2 regions of the Halobacillus sp. ABR2_026 genome follow, and region 1 is predicted to be linked to the other one. Evidence: predicted binding sites of a transcription regulator. Region 1 holds the regulator's gene; the other holds the start of a gene.

Region 1 (7,607 bases):
CGTAGCTCCCTTAGGCATCCACATCGGCAAGCCTTGCCCTACTTTTTGATTGACTGTGAAAATTTCAAGCTCTTTCCCTAATTTACGATGATCTCTTTCTTTTGCTTCTTCTAGCATTTGAAGGTATTCATCAAGATGTGCTTTCTTTTCAAAAGCTGTTCCGTATATACGCTGCAGCATTTGGTTATCACTGTCTCCGCGCCAATACGCTCCAGAAATGCTCAGCAGTTTAAAGATCTTAATTTTACTTGTTTGCGGAACGTGAACACCACGGCATAGATCGAAGAATTCTCCCTGCTGATAGATAGTCACTTGCTCCCCTTCAGGAATCGCTTCGATCAACTCCAGCTTCAAATCATCGCCGATCTCTTTATACTTTTCAATCGCTTCTTCTCGGGAAAGCTCGATACGTTGGATTTCTATGTTCTCATCAACAATCCGCTGCATTTCCTTTTCGATCTTCGGAAGATCCTCAGGTGTGAGAGACTCTTCCATATCGATATCATAATAAAATCCATTTTCTATGACTGGGCCCACACCAAGCTTCACGTTGCCATACAAACGTTTAATCGCCTGGGCCATCAAGTGAGCAGTAGAGTGGCGGGCGACTTCCAGCCCTTCAGGATTCTTATATGTCAAAATTTCAATTTCCCCGTCTTGTTCAATCGGTCTTCTCAAATCATAAGGTTCTCCATTCAATTTAATCGCCAAAGCCTGCTTTTTCAGGCCGGGGGAAATTGATTGAGCAATCTCTTCACCTGTCGTGCCCCGATCAAACTCCTTTAAGTTACCATCTGGAAATTTGATTTGAATCGCATTCGACATGTTTAACACTCCTTTTTTAATAAATATAAAAACGCCCGCCCCTCAGCACAAAGGCTAAGGGACGAGCGTTAAATCTCGTGGTTCCACCCAAATTCCCGCAGGGTATACCCATGCGGCTTCTTTCTCCTTAACGCGGATCAGACGCTGCCCATTACTAGTCGAGTGTTCACAGACAGAGCTCCAAGGTGGTAAACAGTAAAGCCGTCAACAAGGAGCTTCCAGCCGATGACTCCCCTCTCTGGTCCTGCGTCACTTTATGTTCGTGTCCTTTTCCAAGCCGTTGTTTGAATATGTAGGTTATTATATCCATTTAGGAAAAGGAAATCAACCCATTTTAAATGGAAATTGTGATTTGGGTCTCCAGGAAGCTTTTTCTTCAAAAATATTCATCAACAATTCAAGGTTGGAATGGTCCGTTTCATCCGAGTAGATGATCAACTCATCTGGAGCATGAGCAAGTGCTGCCGTCACCGGCCACTCAATAGGCAGATGAGAGATACTCTTATCCGGATACTGCTTCATGTAAAGCTTCGTTTCTGACTCGCTGATTTCATTACCTTCGTCATGATAATAAATCAATCGGCCATCATCCAGCAGATGGAGCAGTTGGACACCTGTGTCTGTATAATGAACCCTGTGACGCCAGGAGTCTACAAGTAACTGATAGGACTCCTCCTGTTTATACTCATCAATGATTTTCCCCGTGTATTCAATGAGCGATTCATGGACGGACTGCAGACACGCTGCGCTAAGCTCATCAAATTCAACAAAAGTTCTTGCAATTAAATAATCCTGAATAAAAGCGCGCAGGTAATGATAGATGGGCGGCAGATGAAGTCCTGCAGGGGGCTTGTCGTCGAAGTCTTGTCCTATCTCCAGTATCCGTTGGACTTCTTGTGGATCTTCGTAATAATACCTATGCTTCAGTACACCTTCCATCCACCCTAGAATCTTTCTTTTTCTCAACAATACTAAAAAAGCCCGGATTGCTTCTACATAGGCTCCTCCACTTAAAGAAGCATTCATCAGCCTGACATCAAATCCATTTCTATGCTCTTTGATGATCCAAAGCTTTTGCTCGGAGACTATAGCATTGTAGAACAGGGCAGCTTCCGTCCGATTAGAAAAATGAATGCAAAACACCAAAATTCCCCCTCGTCCCGACTTCATTCAGCGGCTATGTTCATATGGGGGGCATCAAGGGCATACCTGAAACCCCCATCATAAGTTGACGCATCTGTAACATAAAGTTGTCTTATCCCTGTTATATTTATGTGGGATGAGAAGGAATCATGCTAGTGTCTTCGTCATTTATTCCAGGTTATCCCCGTCTATTTTGGCCATTGACGTGGACGCCTTCACTCAACTGACGGATTCGCTCTGTAATCCTTTTCGCTTTCACTTGTTCAACGTCGCCACGGTTGCTCGTCATCAATACCTTTTCCAGTTCATTCAAATTATAATTGGACGTGAAGAATACAGGAAGCCTCTCCATCATCCGATAGTGAAGAATGCTTCCGAGTACCTCATCTCTGAACCAGGCAGATTGAGATTCCGCACCAATGTCATCCAACATAAGGACGGGAACTTCTTTGAATGCTTCAATTTTTTCATTCATCGAGTCATCCTTGATGGAGGCTTTGATTTCCCGAACGAATTCAGGCATATAAATGACCATGGAAGGGATATTTTTTGAACTGAGCTCATTCGCGATGGCTCCAAGAAAATAAGTTTTGCCGACTCCAAAGGGACCGTGAAAGTAAAGTCCTTTACTCGGCAGTTCATCATTCAGACTTTCAATGTAATGGACTGTCCTTTCAACAGCTGCTCCGCGCTCCGGGTCTTTAAGGTCCATACGCTCCAAAGAAGCTTCTAAAATTTCACGTGGCATATGAAGACTTCTCACTAAGGATTTTTGTTCTTCATGATGCTCGTGTTTTCGTTGACGTCGGCACTTATCATAAATCAACTTCACCTCAGAGCCCTCTACTTCCATTCGAGGGACATACCCCGGAAGAATATTGATGCACTCTTCACGTGTGGGACACTTTTCACAGTTTTTTGATTGCGTTCTGTATTCATAAAGCTTAATGAGCTGTTTCTCTATAGACTCTTCTGTTAATTCCTCATGTTCTTCCATCAACTTTCTTACTTCCGAAGAATCCATAACTTCAGCCTTCATGTGATTCATCCGCTTTTGGAACTGTTCATTGTTTCGCATCCATTTTTTCAATGATTGTTGAATGGGTTCCATACGTTACCCCCCTTTAATTTCCTTTGTTCGTCAGCCGCTTGATTCTTGCCTCTATATCTTCCGTATTGACCGGATTCTGTTCCTGTTTTTCATGTTGAGCTGCTTCCTGCTGCTTAAACCACGCGGGAATGACTTCCTCTTTTTGACCTTTACGCCTCTGGGACTTCTGCTTTCCCCACTGCTGGTATTTTTGGTGCTCGGCTTTGGCAAGGTTCATGGCTTGTCGGACAGTCGTTACATTCTTCCTTGTCCAATGACTCGCAATCTTTTCAAGATAAGGTTTGGATAACTTCATATCTGTTTTGAGCAGGACGTAATGGACAAGGACATTCATAACTCCAGGCTCTAACCCTTGTTCCGTCATCACATCACGGATCATTTTCAAATCCTGCTCGGAAGCGCGGTTCCCATGGGAGACGTCCTCAAGGAGCTCTCTTGGCGATATTTCCTCTAGCATTTGTATAAATTGATCTTCTTTCGTCCCATTCAGAGAAGTATTCTCCGCTTTAATTTTCTCTCTTCGATCGAGCGCCGTATCTTTCGGTCTTTCATTCTTTTGTTCTTTCATAAAGTCATGACACGCCGCTTTGAATTCTTCTTCCACCAATTGATGATTTTCATCAATGGCCCATGTGACAGCCTTTTCTAATTCAATGTTTGACAAATCATACAATGTCGCTAATTGCACAATCAGCTTCTTATTTCGTCCGGTCAAGATTTGTTCAGTAGGATACATCCGCTTCTTCAGTGCGTGATTCAACCATTGAAAGTCCACACGATCCATGGAAGCGATTGGTCCCCTATTTTCTTGTTGAAGCTTCTTCTCTTTAGCAATGGACTCCGTTTCTCTTTGGACCGTTTCAATCATTTTATTATGGAAAACCTCATCAAAAGTGGCTGTCACTTCATTAAAGCCTTCAAATGAGGTTTTGGAAGACAACAGTCTTCCTTTTAAACGCTCATATTTTTCCTTTCCAAGTTCATAATGGAGAAGCAATGAAAGCATATCATCAAGGAAAAATTCTTCAGGTGCAAATGGTGGATGAACAGAGTATAAATAAATAGCCTGCTTTTCTTCGTCTTGCGAACGGAAAGTCCGGAGAAGCCCAATCGCCTCCAGCTTTCCTCTTGCTTCATATATTTTATCCAAAGGAGCGGAAAGGTAAGACATCAATGTATGGTGGGACTGGATTTCTCCGCCTTCTAACATATCCGATTCAGAAATGAGGACGTGATAAAGCGAGATGGCAAGCCTACCTACGATCGGTTGATATAAATGTGATAACGAGCGATGAAAACTTCGTGGAAGTTCTCCGTTCCGGATGATCTTAAATCCATCCACCGGAAGCAGTTTCCCAACAGAGTAGTTCACAGCCTCCCCCTCCTTCAATCTTTTTATCATTTGTGAGCCCAAACAGGCTTCACTTTAATGGATCTTCTCAGAAAAAGAAAATGAGCCGGTTCAGGCTCATTCATTGTCATCATGTTTAATTAACTCTTTCAATTCATCGATGAAAACATTGATGTCCTTGAACTGTCGATATACAGATGCAAACCGCACATAGGCAACTTCATCAATCGAAGAAAGTCGTTCCATTACCATTTCCCCGATATCTTCACTCAAGACTTCTGAGACACCTCGGTTTCTTAATTCCTTCTCGATATCCATGGTCACTGCTTCAAGCTCTTCCACGGCTACCGGTCTCTTCTCACAAGCTCTGATCAGCCCGCGCATCAATTTTTCACGACTGAATTCTTCCCTTGTGCCTTCTTTTTTTACAACGATCAGAGGAACTTCTTCAATCCGTTCAAAAGTAGTGAATCTGAATTGGCATTGTTCACATTCCCTGCGTCTTCTGATCGCCTGTCCCTCTTCAATGGGTCTTGAATCAAGGACTTTTGTACTTTTATAGTGGCAATTCGGGCACTTCACGTATGATCAACTCCACATCATCTTCTTTTCCTCAATTTCCAGAAGGGTCCATTTTAGTGAACTGACGATCCAATTTATCATAAAGCTGAACGATCAAGTTTCGGCTGTAACCAAAATCAACCGGTCCTCCTGAGTCTGTAGTGACGGAGAAATCGACAGCTGTTTGAAAAGGGCGCACCATAATGATTGTCGCGACTATAAAGGCACGTCTATTCCCTTTATATTTGACAGTCAGCTCTCCTCGTTCTTTAGAACTTGCCACTATTTCAGAAGGCGAGGAAAACAGTGCTTCCACTGCACGGAAGAGATCGTCATGCTTTCCCTTATAATAGTGTGTGACAAGCGCAGAATCCTTATGCTCTTCACTAGTTTCAGAATGATTACTAAAATACCTGGAAATAAATGCTTTCACTACCCTATCTCCTTCAGATCCATTCGACATAATCTCCCTTTATTTTAACATGACTTTTTAAAATAAGAAATGATTATCAAATCAAGGTTCCATCCCCTAGACCAAAAGAACGTTCTTTTATAACAATCCAAAAGCATGATATCAAGACCTTTCACTCAGGGCTGAATATGACCGACCAAAAAATAAGCCACGCAGGCGGTTCCTGCGTGGCTCATTTGCATTATAAAGCGCGGGATTGCTGGACTTCTACCGGTCCCATTCCTCGCGGCACTTCGACTGTTTCGTTTCTACCTGCTTCAAGTGCATCTACGATGTACTGAGCAGCAACATTGGGATCAATACGATCACCACATGTATAAACATCAATACTTGCATAACCATGTTCTGGGAAACTATGAATCGTCAAATGTGACTCTGATATAATGACGACTCCACTGACTCCATGAGGAGCGAACTTATGAAAGGCAACTTCCCGCACCTCAGCTCCAGCTCTCAGAGCAGCATCTACAAAAACTTGTTCTATATACGACATATCGTTCAGCTTTTCTTCATTACAATTCCATAGTTCAGAAATTACGTGTCTTCCCATTGTATCCATATAAGGATCCCCCTTTGTACATTCACTCTACTACCTCTGAAATAACAGCCATGAACTACCACGGGGGAAAGTTAGTCCTGAGAGGTCCTAACCCTTTGAGTAGACATGAATGGGTATGAAATTCAGAAGTTCAAGAGAAAGTATATATGGTTTACCCATGATTTGCAAGAAATATTTTACTGCCGCTCCTCGCAATCATTCTATGGGCATAGATACAACAGGCTCAAACGACTAAGAAACACGTGCTTCTTTCTCTTGTTTCATCAAATTGCCAACATGTTTCGCCAGGTCAACCACTCGGCAGGAATACCCCCATTCATTATCATACCAGGCAAGAACTTTCACTTTATGATCGTCGATAACTTGAGTGGATAAGGCATCTATAATTGCAGATGAGGATGATGTCGTGTAATCAATGGAAACAAGTGGTTCATCACTATACTCCAAAATCCCCTTCATTCTACCATTCGCAAGCTTTGCAAACGTCTCATTCACCTCTTCGGCAGTTACTTTCTTCTTCAAATCGACGACCAAATCAACGAGTGATACATTAGGTGTAGGTACACGTAATGCCATCCCATTGAGTTTTCCCTGAAGCGATGGAATTACTTCCCCTAGAGCTTTTGCGGCTCCCGTGGATGTCGGGATGATGGACTGAGTACAGCCACGTGCCCTTCTCAAATCTTTATGTGGATTATCGAGGTTTTTCTGGTCATTGGTAAATGAATGAACGGTTGTCATTAAACCGTTTTCAATTCCGAATTCATCTTCCAGCACTTTTACTACAGGGGCCAGGCAGTTGGTCGTGCAGGATGCATTAGAGATGACGTCATGGCTTCCCGGCATATATGTTTCTTCGTTTACGCCCATAACGATTGTCGCATCCACCTGCTTTCCAGGGGCGGTAATGATGACTTTTTTTGCACCCGACTCTAAATGAAGCCCCGCTTCTTCTTTGGTTTTGAATTTCCCTGTTGCTTCAATCACAATGTCGATATCCAACTGATTCCAAGGCAATTCCAATGGGTCCCTTGTAGAGCAAAGTTTGACTTTACGCCCATTGACATGTAAGTCCCCGCCTACAACCTTGATCTCTCCTTCAAAACGACCATGGACACTGTCATATTTAAGCATGTGAGCAATGGTTTCAGCTGGATAGCTCGCATTAACGGCAACCAATTCCATTGATTCATCCGCCACAGCCTTTCTGAATACCATGCGACCAATTCTTCCCAAACCATTAATTGCAATCTTTGTTTTCCCCATGCTGTTCCAGCCCCCTATATATGATATACTTTTAAGCTTTAATTCGTAAATTAGTATAACATATTGCAACCGCTTTTACATACAGAATGATAACTTTCAACAAAAAAATAACACGTCTACCCAGACGTGTTATTATACGATCTTCCAAACTAGAAGTATGTCTTTTAATTGTTGAAAGCTTTCCTCAATGCTTCCACTGTTATCTATGACCGCATCGGCCTTTTCCGCTTTTTTGCGAACGGGCATCTGCGACTGGATGCGTTCTTCCGCATCTTCTCTGGACGACTGGTCCCGATCCATCAAACGTTTAAGTTGAGTT
Region 2 (7,607 bases), 270 kb from region 1:
TTGAAAACAGATGTAAAACAGTTGAACAGCAGTCTGCTCGAGCGGGGAATCATAGGCGGATATGACCTTGGCGGAGTTGATGAAGCACTGACCAACTGTATGCTCGTTGCTGTAACTGAAATTCGAACAAAAGAAGAGATAGATAAGTTTGTGAAGGAAGTGGGGGATCTTCATGTCTAACCAGGATTTTCCTTTAATTTTTGAATTAAGTCAGGAAAGTCGTACTGGCTACAGCTTACCTGACTTCGACATACCGGAAACGAATATTGATGATATGATCGGACAGGCGTATGTTAGAAAAAGCGAACCGGACTTACCGGAAGTAAGTGAGCTGCAAATGATGCGTCACTATACAGCTTTATCGAAGCGTAACCATGGGGTTGATTCTGGTTTTTACCCTCTTGGGTCATGTACGATGAAGTACAATCCTAAAATGAATGAAGATGTCGCAAGGCTGACAGGATTCAGTCACATTCACCCATACCAGCCAGAGGAAAATGTCCAGGGCGCTCTTCAGTTGATGTATGACCTTCAGGAAACGTTGGCTGCCATAACGGGAATGGATACAGTAACGCTTCAGCCAGCTGCCGGTGCCCACGGGGAATGGACAGGCTTGATGATGATCAAAGCCTATCATGAAGCCAGAGGAGAAACCAACCGAACGAAAGTCATCGTTCCGGATTCAGCGCACGGGACGAATCCGGCATCAGCGACAGTGGCAGGATTTGATGCTGTGACCGTTAAGTCTGATGAACGCGGGCTTGTCGATCTTGAGGATCTGAAACGGGTAGTGGATGAGCAGACAGCTGCCCTTATGCTTACAAATCCGAATACCCTAGGTCTTTTTGAAGAAGATATTGAAGAGATGGCGGCGATCGTCCACGAGGCTGGTGGTAAGCTCTATTATGATGGTGCGAACCTAAATGCCATATTGGGGTATGCTCGTCCTGGAGACATGGGGTTTGACGTCGTCCACCTTAACCTTCATAAAACGTTCACCGGACCCCATGGAGGGGGAGGACCTGGATCTGGGCCTGTCGGAGTAACTGAGGAATTCGCAGCTTATCTGCCGGCCCCGATTTTGACCAGGAAAGAGGGTCAGTATGTGTTTGACAATGACCGACCGAAATCCATCGGTAGAGTGAAACCTTACTACGGAAACTTCGGAATTAATGTCCGGGCGTACACCTATATTCGTACAATGGGCGCTGAAGGCTTGAAGAAAGTAAGTGAATATGCGGTCATTAATGCAAATTATATGATGCGCCGACTTCAAGAAGCGTTCGACCTTCCCTTTGACAGACACTGTAAACATGAATTTATTTTGTCAGGGAAACGTCAGAAAAAACTTGGTGTACGGACATTGGATATGGCGAAACGTCTACTAGACTTCGGTTATCACCCACCAACCATTTACTTCCCGATTAATGTGGAGGAAGCAATGATGATTGAGCCGACAGAAACAGAATCAAAAGAAACGTTGGACGGTTTCATTGATCGTATGATCCAAATCGCTCATGAAGCTGAGAGTGATCCTGAGAAAGTTCAAAATGCTCCTCATACGACGATTGTAAGTCGTATGGATGAGACCCTTGCGGCGCGGAAACCTGTACTAAGATACCAGAAAGAACAGTAACCTAAACCCGGAACCCATCTACCTATGGATTCCGGGTTTCCTTTTTCTTCTCCTTACAGAAGCGTAGAACGTTTTTTATCGTAACCGCTGGACAGATCTTATTGCACAAAAAAACCCGGTTCTCAGAGAACCGGGAGGATGCTTACTTTTTAGATTTAATTTTACCTGTCCATTTTTTAAATCCGCCTTCAAGCATATTCAAATCTTTATATCCTTGCTTATGAAGCATCATAGCTGCACGAGCGGAACGGGCGCCGCTTTGACAATATAAATAAACCGGCTTGTCTTTACGGATTTCAACCAGGCGGTTTTTCATCTGGGACAACGGAATGTTCCGGGCACCAAGGATATGGCCGCCGTCAAATTCCTTTGGTTCACGTACGTCGATCAGCTGTGCTTTTCTGTACCCTTCACGGAATTTGTCTTCAGATAATGTGGTCATGACTTTTCTTGCTTTAAAGAATCTATACAACCCGAAAGCGATCAACAATACAATCGCTCCGATCAAGATCCATAAATCCATCTTTCCATCCCCCTCAATTCTCTATTCCTCTATCTATTATAGGAGGGAATGCGGAGTATTTCAAAAAAATTTTTTTGAATGATGAAGCAAAAGTCGAATTTGTCGAAGTTTTGCGATGTAAGAAAGATGCAAATGATGAAATATATCAAAGAAACAATCATGTATGCGTTTTTCTTTTATTCTCTAGGTCATACGTTTATTCTCTTAGGATTTTTGGATTGACAAGTTTCTACATATTCGTTCAATAGCACAATATATGGTGACTGAAAATTATCACAACACAATATATTGATTATCTTTTCGTAAATGTGGTATGTTACTTATATCAAAACAAAATGCTTAGTATTCAGCTTAAAGGGAGAGATGCAAAATGCAGACCACCACCTCCACAGACGTACACATGAAAATCGATGTGGAACGCCTAAATGCAGACATTAGACAGTTCCCTCAGGTTCATGAAGTTACGGAATCGATGTCGATCACACACAAAGGTGTTTCAAGACTTGTCATGTTGGACAGGTATGCGTTTAAAGATACAGAGAAAATAACGCTTGCAGAAGGAGATTTTGTGGTCCTCACAGTCAAGGATGATCCTAAATTTCCTGCCAGGGGTTTCGGTTTCATTCATTCGGTGGACTGGCAGACTCACGAAGCTATTGTAAAGGTCGAAGAAGAGTTCGTTCATGTGCTGGAGCATGAGGAAGAACGTGAAACAGGTCTGATTAAACGTAATCTGGACACGATTGATAAACCTCTTGAAGTTTTTTACGAACAGATTGCTCTACGAAATGCTACGGGTCTTTCAGAAGTCGAGACAGATCCAAAAAAGAAGGAGCAGAGCTTTACCGATTTTTATGAAGAACTATCGGATTTGAACTTTATCCCCGCAGGCCGAGTATTATATGGCGCCGGTTCTCAAACGGACGTTACTTATTTTAATTGTTATGTGATGCCGTATATTCAGGATTCCAGGGAAGGAATCTCGGATCATCGGAAACAAGTGATGGAAATCATGTCCAGAGGTGGCGGCGTAGGAACGAACGGATCTACCCTGCGTCCTCGGAATACACTGGCTAGAGGTGTAAATGGGAAATCTTCAGGTTCGGTTTCCTGGCTTGATGATATCGCCAAACTCACTCATCTAGTAGAGCAGGGGGGCTCAAGACGCGGAGCGCAAATGATCATGTTGGCGGATTGGCACCCTGACATTCTTGAGTTCATTATTTCTAAAATGCAAAACCCTAGAATTCTACGTTTTCTCATCGAAAATACGGAGGATGAGACGATCAAACAACTGGCTAAGGATAAGTTGAAATTCACACCACTTACTGAAACGGAAAAGGATTTATATCAGAGTGTGGTTAATTACAAACATATTCAAGGTCAGGGGGGATTTACGGACCGAAGCATTCAGGAAGCGGAAGAGAAGCTTCATCTGGGTGGGAATTATACGGTTCATAATTCAGAGTTCCTTACGGGGGCCAATATATCTGTCTGTATTACCAAAGATTTCATGGAAGCTGTGGAGAATGATACAGAATATGAGCTGCGTTTTCCGGATGTAGAAAGTTATACGGCGGAGGAAATGGAAATATACAATGAACAATGGCATCAGAGCGGCGATGTACGTGAATGGCAGGACCGTGGCTTTGGTGTCCGGACTTATCGGAAGGTTAAAGCGAACGAGCTTTGGAATTTGATCAATATTTGCGCGACCTATTCAGCAGAGCCGGGGATCTTCTTTATTGATAATGCCAATGAGAAGACAAATGCTACAGCCTATGGTCAAAAAGTAGTGGCAACCAACCCTTGTGGGGAGCAACCGCTTGCGCCATACTCTGTTTGTAATCTTGCTGCTGTCAACTTGGCAAATGTAGCAGATCGTGAAAGGAAGCAGGTTGATTTCGATCAGCTTAAGAAAACGGTACGTCGGGGTGTGCGGATGCAGGACAATGTAATTGATGCGACTCCGTACTTCCTGGAAGAAAACAAAGTTCAGGCTCTGGGAGAGCGCAGGGTTGGACTTGGAGTCATGGGATTACATGACTTGTTGATCTATTGTGAAACGACTTACGGTTCTGAAGAAGGAAACCGTATGGTCGATGAAGTTTTTGAGACGATTGCTACAACCGCTTATCGTGAATCCATTGAATTGGCCAAAGAAAAAGGAAGCTTCCCTTTCTTGATCGGCGAAACGGATGCGGAAACGATGGAACTGCGTAAACGGTTCATTCAAACCGGATACATGAAAGAAATGCCGGAAGATGTTCGTCAGGGCGTGCTGGAGTATGGGATAAGGAACTCTCACCTTCTTACCGTTGCACCGACAGGAAGTACAGGTACGATGGTAGGAGTCAGTACAGGACTTGAGCCATACTTTTCTTTCTCTTACTATCGTAGCGGTCGTTTAGGTAAATTTATTGAGGTGAAAGCCGATATCCTTCAGGAATACTTGGATGCCCATCCAGATCAGGACCCCAATGAACTGCCGGAGTGGTTCATAACTGCAATGACGATGAGTCCTGAAGCCCATGCCGATACACAATGCATTATTCAACGCTGGGTAGACAGCAGTATCTCTAAAACCGTCAACGCCCCGAAAGGATATACGGTTGAAGAAGTGGAAAGAGTCTATCAACGTCTGTATCGCGGTGGAGCTAAAGGCGGTACCGTCTATGTAGATGGAAGCAGAGATAGTCAAGTGTTGTCATTAAAAGCTGAAGAGAATGATTTTGATGGAGAACAAACAGAGTTGTTCGAAGCCGAAGAGCAAAAACCTCGTGTCGTCCTAATGGATACGATTCAGGAGTTGGATAAGACGAAAGTGACCATCGGTTCTGAAGTTGGAGATACGTGTCCGGTCTGCCGACAGGGTACAGTCGAAGACATTGGTGGATGTAATACTTGTACGAATTGTAATGCACAATTGAAGTGTGGTTTGTAAGAAAGCAACCGGCCGTCCAGCGGCCGGTTTGTTTTTTGATCGATCGAGCATACTTTATTGATGGGCACCATGTAAACAGAGCTCGCTTGTCACTGATAGGATTCTAGTGTATCATTTCATTGTAGTAACATAGGCTGTAAAACACTCGTCATAAAGGCTGTGGCGTATACATAAGACAGGGTATTGGGGGTTCAACATGCCGACACCTAGCATGGAAGACTATATTGAACAGATCTATATATTAATCGAAGATAAAGGATATGCACGTGTTTCTGATATTGCAGAAAATCTTCAGGTGCATCCGTCATCGGTAACGAAAATGGTTCAAAAACTTGATCGGGATCAATACTTGAACTATGAAAAGTATCGAGGATTGATATTGACAGCAAAAGGCAAGAAAGTAGGAAAACGTCTTGTTTATCGTCATGAACTGTTAGAGCAGTTTCTGGAGATCATCGGTGTCGATCAAGAGAACATATATGATGATGTCGAGGGTATTGAACATCATATGAGCTGGAATTCCATCGATCGAATCGGTGACCTTGTGCAATTCTTTGATGAGAATCCGGATCGTGTCAAAGCTTTGAGGGAAGTTCAGAAAAAGAATGAAGAGCAAAATGAAGAGTAAGACTCCCCGCGCATGGAATTCCATGCGTTTTTTTGTTGGGATAAGGAGAGAAAGTGGATTTGGCTGCTTGCGTTCTAATTTGTCATTCCCCCGTTTATAATGAATTAAAGCGGGGTGAAGCAGGATGAGAGTGGACGGTGTTTTTTCCGGAGGTGGTGTGAAAGCTCTTGCCTTCCTTGGTGCGCTCGAAGAATTGGAGGAAAAGGGATATGCTTTCAAACGCGTAGCCGGTACATCTGCTGGTGCGATCTTAGCGAGCCTAACAGCAGCTGGATTTACTGCTAAAGAACTTAAAGAAAAGCTTAGAAATCTATCGTTTCTCGGTTTGGTCGATGTCCCTTTGACAGATCGGGTGTTTCCATTTATGAAATGGCTGTTACTGTATTACAGGATGGGGCTTTATAAAGGGAATCAGTTGGAAAATGTGCTGGAGGAATGGTTGAAAGAAAAGGGAGTCCGGACTTTTGCAGACATTCCGCCGGGAGCTTTAAAAGTGATCTGTTCTGATTTGACACTGGGGAGAATCATTGTCATTCCTGATGATTTGAAAAGCGTGTACGGTATTGATCCTGCTACATTTTCGGTGGCTAAAGCTGTAAGGATGAGCTCGGGACTTCCTTATTTTTTTATCCCTGTAAAAATTCATGGAAAACGGGGGAAGTCGATTGTAGTGGATGGTGGAGTTTTGAGTAATTTTCCTCTTTGGATTTGGGAAAAGCAGGACGGTTGTCGAACAAGGCCGGTGATTGGAATGAAGTTGAGTGATGAACCGGATAAACTCCCGGAACAAAGAATCAGAAATGCCATCCAAATGTTCCATGCCCTTTTTAAAACGATGCAGCAAGCCCATGATGCGAGATACATTTCAAAAACGCTGAGCAAGGACATTATATTCATTCCTGTCAGTGGGGTGGAAACGACAGACTTTGATATGACGGAAGAAGAAAAAGAAGCCTTAATGGAATTAGGGCGTGAACATGCCAATAAATTTCTGCGAAGATGGAGCAGGTAGAATCCATTCTGAAGGGAAACTGGAAGGGCAACCTCTAACAGAACGCAAAAATAAAAATCGAGCCATCAAAAAGTGGCTCGATTTTTTCCTTTGTTTTTACTTCCCTCAATAACGCGAAGTTGTGGTCCATTCGACCGTTTTTTATTTTTTTTGCCTAATGCTGAAGCTTTTGTTTGCGCTTTGGCTACAGGACTTTTCTTAATGGCTGGTGTAGGTTGTTTATATTTCTGCTTCGATTGTTTAACGGCTTGCTTATATTTTTTCATTTCATTTCGACTGCGGCCCCCCGATCCTCCAAACCCTCTGTTGCGGAGGAAGAAGAAGTAAATGGCCCCGTAGATGAGTGCTGCAATTCCGATCATCGTTACGATCGAAGTGAGAAAACCGGTCGTATTTGTGAATAGCTGAATACCAACAAAGAAGATGGCCAGCCCAATCAATGTGTAAATGACAGGAGTCATCCAATTACGCATGATATTTTCCTCCCTTCTCGTAGTGGTCGACTAAGAATATCTGGTTATTGAACTATACCCTGATTTCAACACTTTTCATCATCGGATGTGGTAGGTCGTTAGCGCTTATGTGTTATTTAAGATTGTTTCCTTTATAGATTAAAATATGCAGGGCCGTGGTATTTTTTGAGCATGATAATGATGTTTTCATAAACTCTTACCTTCTCGAGCCTTTTTTAAACAAGAATATTTTAAATGGGTTGGACTTTCATTTTACCTCATTTTTACATGAATCACTAGCCCATCTTTCTAAAAGAGCATGAAAAAAATGGGGTTGGTTAAAATGAAGGTAGAGGTGATGAAGATGGCTGAAAAACAACAGGATCAAAGACAACAAGAGCCACAGCAGAGT

The links. Region 1 encodes NrdR, which represses ribonucleotide reductase genes. Its sites were predicted from a motif close to AACACNATATATNGTGTT; they were not measured.
Region 2: a site for NrdR is predicted at 2,406-2,423, ahead of ACXADE_RS12885 (vitamin B12-dependent ribonucleotide reductase). Genes of this name have one in related genera too.

The regions. Positions count from the first base shown of each region.
Region 1 is NZ_JBSWTM010000001.1:2,742,306-2,749,912, forward strand. It holds gene thrS (threonine--tRNA ligase) at 1-825, opposite strand, end outside; gene ytxC (sporulation protein YtxC) at 1,150-1,968, opposite strand; gene dnaI (primosomal protein DnaI) at 2,147-3,079, opposite strand; gene ACXADE_RS14295 (replication initiation and membrane attachment family protein) at 3,093-4,451, opposite strand; gene nrdR (transcriptional regulator NrdR) at 4,548-5,012, opposite strand; gene ACXADE_RS14305 (cytosolic protein) at 5,044-5,424, opposite strand; gene speD (adenosylmethionine decarboxylase) at 5,645-6,022, opposite strand; gene ACXADE_RS14315 (glyceraldehyde-3-phosphate dehydrogenase) at 6,254-7,288, opposite strand; gene coaE (dephospho-CoA kinase) at 7,421-7,607, opposite strand, start outside.
Region 2 is NZ_JBSWTM010000001.1:2,468,493-2,476,099, reverse strand. It holds gene gcvPA (aminomethyl-transferring glycine dehydrogenase subunit GcvPA) at 1-180, shown strand, start outside; gene gcvPB (aminomethyl-transferring glycine dehydrogenase subunit GcvPB) at 173-1,636, shown strand; gene ACXADE_RS12890 (rhodanese-like domain-containing protein) at 1,779-2,159, opposite strand; gene ACXADE_RS12885 (vitamin B12-dependent ribonucleotide reductase) at 2,530-5,103, shown strand; gene mntR (transcriptional regulator MntR) at 5,300-5,731, shown strand; gene ACXADE_RS12875 (patatin-like phospholipase family protein) at 5,856-6,743, shown strand; gene ACXADE_RS12870 (SA1362 family protein) at 6,809-7,216, opposite strand; gene ACXADE_RS12865 (YqhR family membrane protein) at 7,560-7,607, shown strand, end outside.